One region of the Azospirillum brasilense genome, then DNA from elsewhere that is predicted to be linked to it. Evidence: riboswitches for the same ligand, from Rfam matches in the RefSeq annotation. Region 1 holds a riboswitch; each other region holds the start of a gene.
The links. A riboswitch is a leader RNA that binds a small molecule or an ion and turns the genes downstream of it on or off. The one in region 1 is predicted to bind cobalamin.

Region 1 (2,195 bases):
CGAGAAGGGCGATCTTGCCCTGGAGCCGCCCGAAATACTGCTCTCCGGCGGTGCTGGTCCCGTCATCGACGGCGCCGCGCCCGCCGATGAAGCCGTCGGTGTCGGTGCGGAAGCGGGTGTAGCGGCCGGTCACCGCGATCTCGCTGCGCTCGGTCGGCCGGACGGCGGCGTTTCCGGTCAGCGTGCCGTTGCGGTAGCCGTCCTTCTCCGGGTTGCCGAGCCGCTTGTCGGCGACCGACACGCCGTCGCTGGTGACGCCCTGGCCGCTGAGGAACAGATCGTAGCGGTCGGTCCCGGTGCCGAAGGAGGCCCGCCCGGCGGCGGTGCCGAAGGACCCGCCCTCGACGGCGGCGCGGAACCGGGGGGCGCCGGCGCCGCGGCGGGTCACGATGTTGATGACGCCGCCGACCGCGTCGGAGCCGTAGAGCGCGCTCTGCGGGCCGCGCAGCACCTCGACGCGCTCAACATCGCCGGCCAGCAGATTGGCGAAATCGTATTCGGAACCGGCGGCGGGATCGTTCACCTCGATCCCGTCGATCAGGACGAGCGTCTGGTTGCCCTCGGACCCGCGGATGCGGAGCTGGGTCAGGGTGCCCATCGGGCCGGTGCGGTTGACGGCGACGCCGGGCACCGCGCGCAGCGCGTCGGACAGCAGACGGGTCTGGCGCTGCTCCAGCTCCTCATGGGTGATGATGGTCAGGGCGCTGCCGGTTTCCTCGGCGGCGGTGGGGACGCGGTTGGCGGTCACCGAGACCGGCGGAAGCGTCGTGATGGTGGTGGAATCGGCGAAGGCCGAGGTGGAGAAGGCAAGGCTTCCCAGAAGGGCGGCGAAGGACGCCGTCCGGTGAAGGCGGGGAATGCGGACACTCATTGAGACCTCGGGCGGGACGCCGGTGGCACGTCACCGCGAACGAAGTCCCACCGGACGCTCCACGAACGGAGTCCCGGTTCGACGACCTTCGGTGCACCCCGCCCGAACGTGTTCGCGTGTGACCACGACTGACGGCAGGTCTCCTGGCTCGCGGGTTATCGTCGGCCCATCGCCTTCCCAGGATCGCGATCCCAGTGGCATTCCGATGGACGACTCGCCGCTTACAGTTGCGGGGGCAGCCCCGGCGTTGGACCTTCGCACGGCGTTTTGCCGCGGAGTCCGCACCGTGTTCCCATTTTCAGCCCTTTCGGGCAACCGTCGGGTGCGACGCTACGCGGACGGAGCGGCTCCGGTCAAGCCGCAATCCGTTCCTTTCGTCCAGCCTGTGTCAGAGCGTGGTTCTCGGCCCGACCGCGGACCCATCCGGCATGGGCGGCACCATCTCCTTGCAATTGCCCACGCAATAGGTCTGCGCTTCGATCCGGCCGCCACAGGATTTATAGCAATCATTGTAATCGGAGGAGCAGGTGAGATTGCTGTAGCAGCTGGGGTTCCGGTCGAAATCGCTGAATGTCTTGATCTTTTTCTTGTCCGCATCCTTGGGCAAGGAACGGAGATAGGCCTGATATTCGCCCTGGGCGCGGGTCGTCGCCTCGGCCCGGCAGGTCTGAACGGCCAGCTCCTTCGCGGATTGGCAGATCGTCTGCGCCTGCTTGCACTGGGCGACACAGAGCTTTCCCGCCTCGCTGACGGGTGGAAAATAGCTTGCGACCGTCTCGAAACGCGGGCCGCAACCGGCCAATCCGGCTGCCAGCAGGCAGCCGAGCAGAATGGAACGCCGCATCATTGTGGGTGTCCTGCCGTGAATTACCGTCAATCGCTACGAACAACCCACCGGTTCGGAATCATCCATGGGCGACACGGAATTCGCAAAGCCGGCTCCCGGACCGGAACGCCGGCAACCCATGGGCGATCAACCGGCTGGTGTCGTTGCCTGCGGCCATCGCACCGACCACGATCCGGAAAGGACGCGCCCCCCTCTTGTCGCCGGGAGAGGGCCTGACTACATGACGGTTGAGGTCCGGGCCCCTCTGGCAGCGTCGCCCGGCGCTGTGATGTCGGACTTCCCATAGAGCCGTCGCCTTGGCGCGGCCTTGCGGAAGCTGGCCCCGACATTTCCCATGGGTCCTGCTCCCCACAAGGTCCACCGCCGGACGATGGCACCCGACGGGCCTTTGGGAGACATCGACATGGACCGCAGCGAACCAACATCCTGACTGACCGCCACGCCTCCACGACGAATGATGGAGGCGGGTGTTCCGAC
Region 2 (2,195 bases), 470 kb from region 1:
GGCCGTAGGGCAGCTCGGCGGCGGTGTGGCCGGCCCAGGGGGTCAGGTTCACCGCTTCGATCAGCTCCTCGGCGCGGGCGTGCAGGTCGTACAGGCTGGCCTCCGGCTTCCAGAAATGGAAGCTGGTGCCGCGCGGCCGCTGCAGAGCGACGCGGACGTTCTCCAGCACGCTGAGATGCGGGAAGACGGCGGAGATCTGGAAGGAGCGCACCATGCCGAGCATCGCCACGTCGGCGGGCTTCATGGCGGTGATGTCGCGCCCCTTGTAGAGGATCTGGCCGCGCGTCGGCGTCAGGAACTTGGTCAGCAGGTTGAAGACCGTGCTCTTGCCGGCGCCGTTGGGGCCGATCAGCGCGTGGATGGTGCCGCGGCGAACCTGGAGGTTCACCTCCTTCACCGCGATGAAGCCCTTGAACTCCTTCGAGAGTCCGCGCGCTTCCAGAATGATGTCGTCGGCCATGGGTGCCGCTTTTCCCTCCCTGTTCGTCCGCGTCGTCTGCCGGTCCGCGTTTTTGGTTAGGCTGATATAAGCACAGAACATGCCAATTGCGGGAAAATTCGTTAATCCGTTGATATCGTTGAATTCGCGAAAGGCGGCGATGGGCATCGCACGCGGTCTGGAGTGTCAGCTTTCCAGACAGACTGTACCGATCTTCCGACACACCAACGGCGGGATGGACGGAGCGTTCCGGGTTCGGCGGCGCGGTTTCCGGGCACCAAATGGCCGCTTGCAAATCGGGGGTCCGCCTGCAATTCTGCGCCTCCGACGGTGCCCCGTCCGCCGTGAAGGCGCGGGGATAATAGGGAATGCGGTGCGGACCCGGATGGGGTCCAAGGCCGCGGCTGCCCCCGCAACTGTGTGCGGCGAGTCCGCCTCCGGAAATGCCACGGGCCGACAGGCCGGGAAGGCGGGAGGCGCGGCGACGACCCGCGAGCCAGGAAACCTGCCGCCGGACCGACACTCATCCAATCCGCCGGGTGTGGCGGAGACAGGGAAGCCAGATCATGACGCCTCGCGCCGTCCTCAGTCCGTCCGCATGGCCGCTCCAGGCCGCCGCTCCGTCCCCGGCCGCCGGGCGCCCGCTCCGCTGACCGGCGGACCGGCCCACCCCATCCCCTATTTCAATTTTCAGGAGACGGCCGATGAACACCGGCCCGCTGACCGCCGGGAAGACCCCGGCCACCGTCATCACCGGCTTTCTCGGCGCCGGGAAGACGACGCTGATCCGCAGCCTGCTGGAGCAGGCCGGCGGGCGCCGTCTGGCGCTGATCATCAACGAATTCGGCGATGTCGGCATCGACGGCGAGATCCTGCGCGCCTGCGGCGATCCCACTTGCAGCGAGGACGACGTGATCGAGCTGGCGAACGGCTGCCTGTGCTGCACCGTCGCCGACGACTTCGTCCCGGCCATCGAGAAGCTGCTGTCCCGCCCGCAGCCGCCGGAACACATCATCATCGAGACGAGCGGCCTCGCCCTGCCGAAGCCGCTCGTCCAGGCCTTCCACTGGCCGGCGATCAAGACGCGGGTGACGGTGGACGGGGTGGTCGCGGTGGTCGACGCCGCCGCCGCCGCGGAAGGCCGCTTCGCCCCCGATCCGGCGGCGCTGGCCGCCCAGGCCGCCGAGGCCGGGCAGCTCGACCACGAGACCCCGGTGGAGGAGGTGTTCGAAGACCAGCTCCTCTGCGCCGACCTGATCGTGGTGAACAAGACCGATCTGGTCGAGGCCGCCGCTCTGGCGAAGGTCGAGGACCTGATCCGCGCCGCCATGGCCGAAGGTGGCACGGGGCGCGAGGCCAAGATCCTGCGCGCCAGCAACGGCAAGGTCGATCCGGTGGTTCTGCTGGGCGTCGGGGCCGGGGCCGAGGACGACCTCGCCAACCGCCCCAGCCACCATGACGAGGAGGAAGGCCACGACCACGACGACTTCACCAGCTTCGTCGTGGAGCTCGGCCCGCAGCCCGACCCGGCGGCGCTGGCGAAGACGCTGGAGCGGGTCGCCGCCGCCCATGGCGTGCTGCGCCTGAAGGGCTTCATCGACGTACCGGGCAAGCCGATGCGCCTTCTGGTGCAGGGCGTGGGAACGCGCATCCAGACCCATTTCGACCGCTTCTGGAAGCCCGACGAGCCGCGCCGCAGCCGTCTGGTGGTGATCGGCGAGACGGGCCTGGACCGCGACGCCGTGACCGCGGCGCT
Region 3 (2,195 bases), on a different replicon from region 1:
CGACGTGTGGGAGCACGCCTATTACCTGAAGTATCAGAACCGGCGCGCCGACTATCTGGCGGCCTGGTGGAACGTGGTCGACTGGGGGGCGGTGAACCGCCGCTACGCGGCGATCCGCAAGGGCGAACTGGTGATCTGAACGGAAAAGGGCGGCGGGGATGTCCCCGCCGCCCTTCCTGCGAACCGTCCGGTCCAGGGGGCCGGTCAGGCGCCCTGATGCAGGCGGATGTTGAACAGCGGGCCCTGGCTCTGGCGGCGCAGCGCCTTGGCGATGGCCAGCACGGCGAGGTCGGCCAGCGGCTCGACGATGATGACGGTCATGTAGGCGGCGCCGAAGGAGGCGACCTCCGTCATGGTCTCGGCGGTGAAGCCGTGGCCGTAGAAGGCCCAGAAGGCCACCCAGGCGACGATGCCGCCCTGGTAGGCGGTGGAAAGGGCCAGCGCCTGCGAATACTTCAGGTCGACATAGGGCGTGGCGTCGGGAACGATCCGCTTCGCCAGCAGGCTGATGCCCCACAGCGGGACCAGCAGCGTGGTGACGTTCATGCCGTACTGCGGCAGGTCGAAGGGCGCGAAGAACAGGCCCTGGATCAGCAGGCCGGCGGCGAGGCCGATGGAGGCCGCACCGGCGCCGAACAGCAGGAGCAGCGTCGAACCGAGGATCAGGTGAACCTCCGACACGCCCACGGGGTGGTGCGGGAACACCTCGAAGAAGCTGAAGACCAGCGCGGTGGCGATCAGGCTGCGCAGCACCAGCGGTGCGATCCCGCCGTTGTTGCGGACGTCGTCGCGCGCCAGCTTGCCGGCCATCGCGAAGCCGCCGGCGGCCGTCGCGTAGCTGAGAGCGATCTTGGCGCCGTCCACGACGCCGGGTTCGATGTGCATGCTCTATGCCCTTTCCGAGTCTGCCATGCGTTGGGAGGGGCGTCGTTGCTGGCAGGCACCGGCATCGCAACCCCCTTGGTCCCCTTGGCTGGGCGCACCGGGGGGACGGCTTGCGGAGGACGGGCGGCCGTCGGGCCGGACATCGGCAAGCGACCACCGGGGCACCCCGCCCGAGGACGTACGTTCGGTCACGGCAGGTCTCCTGGCTTGCGGGTCAAGGCGGCATCGTCCGGCCTTCCCGGCGCCCGTTCCCGCAGGCGGCGCCAGTGACACGGAAAGGACGAGGCCGCTCACCGCTCACAGTTGCGGGGGCAGCGCCGGATTTGCCGTGTCTCCCCCTTCGGGGCGGCTCACCGGCTTCCCTCTTAGCCCCGCGACCGGAGGGCGCGGGGAACCATAACCGGCGCCAGGGTAGGGGCGGGGTCCCCCGCCGTCAAGAGGGGGATGGCGACCCGAGGGGGGAGCCGCACGGCTTCCTTGACACCGCTCCCGTGGAACCGACAAGGTCCGGCGGACTGCGCGAGGCCGGATCAACGGGCGAAGGACGGGGTTGCGGGCATGCTACCGGTTCACTTCCTGACCATCGTGCTGAACGGCGATCCCTTCATCCGCTATCACCTGGAGGTGTTCCGCCAACTGCCCTTCCCCTGGCACTGGCACGTCGTGGAGGGGGTGGCGGAGCAGGTCCGCGACTCCTCCTGGTGCGCGCAGCGGGGCGGGCGCGTCCCGCAGGACCGTCACCGCGACGGGCGCAGCAGCGACGGCACCTCGGAATATCTCGACCGCATCGCCGCGGAGGAGCCCGGGCGGGTGTCGGTCTACCGCAAGCCGCCCGGCATGTTCTGGCAGGGCAAGGTGGAGATGGTCACCGCGCCGCTGGCCGCCATGACCGAGGACTGCCTGCTCTGGCAGGTCGATGCCGACGAGCTGTGGACAGCGGAGCAGATCATCCGGGCGCGCCGGATGTTCCTCGACTCGCCGTCGCGCACGGCGGCGCTGTACCTTTGTCATTTCTTCGTCGGCCCGTCCCTGGTCCTCGACCGGCTGGACCAGTACGGCAATTACCGCGCCTACGAATGGCTGCGCACCTGGCGCTATCGGCCGGGCGATTATTGGCAGTCGCACGTCCCGCCCCGGCTGATGCGCCCGCAACCCGATGGGTCCGAGGTCGAGCTTGGCGCGGCCAACCCCTTCCTGCATGAGGAAACGGCGGTGGGCGGGCTGGTCTTCCAGCATTTCGCCTACGCGACACGGGAGCAGGTCGCGTTCAAGGAAATCTATTACGGCTACGACGGCGCGGTCGAGCGGTG

Region 2: another riboswitch for cobalamin. It lies ahead of cobW (cobalamin biosynthesis protein CobW); the one in region 1 lies ahead of D3869_RS20360 (TonB-dependent receptor plug domain-containing protein).
Region 3: another riboswitch for cobalamin. It lies ahead of D3869_RS26600 (energy-coupling factor ABC transporter permease); the one in region 1 lies ahead of D3869_RS20360 (TonB-dependent receptor plug domain-containing protein).

What each region holds. Positions count from the first base shown of each region.
Region 1 is NZ_CP032346.1:1,392,493-1,394,687, forward strand. It holds gene D3869_RS20360 (TonB-dependent receptor plug domain-containing protein) at 1-871, opposite strand, end outside; cobalamin riboswitch at 988-1,206, opposite strand; gene D3869_RS20365 (hypothetical protein) at 1,260-1,718, opposite strand.
Region 2 is NZ_CP032346.1:926,525-928,719, forward strand. It holds gene D3869_RS18300 (ABC transporter ATP-binding protein) at 1-460, opposite strand, end outside; cobalamin riboswitch at 751-966, shown strand; gene cobW (cobalamin biosynthesis protein CobW) at 1,144-2,195, shown strand, end outside.
Region 3 is NZ_CP032348.1:153,995-156,189, forward strand. It holds gene D3869_RS26595 (superoxide dismutase) at 1-139, shown strand, start outside; gene D3869_RS26600 (energy-coupling factor ABC transporter permease) at 205-885, opposite strand; cobalamin riboswitch at 1,061-1,299, opposite strand; gene D3869_RS26605 (glycosyltransferase family 9 protein) at 1,444-2,195, shown strand, end outside.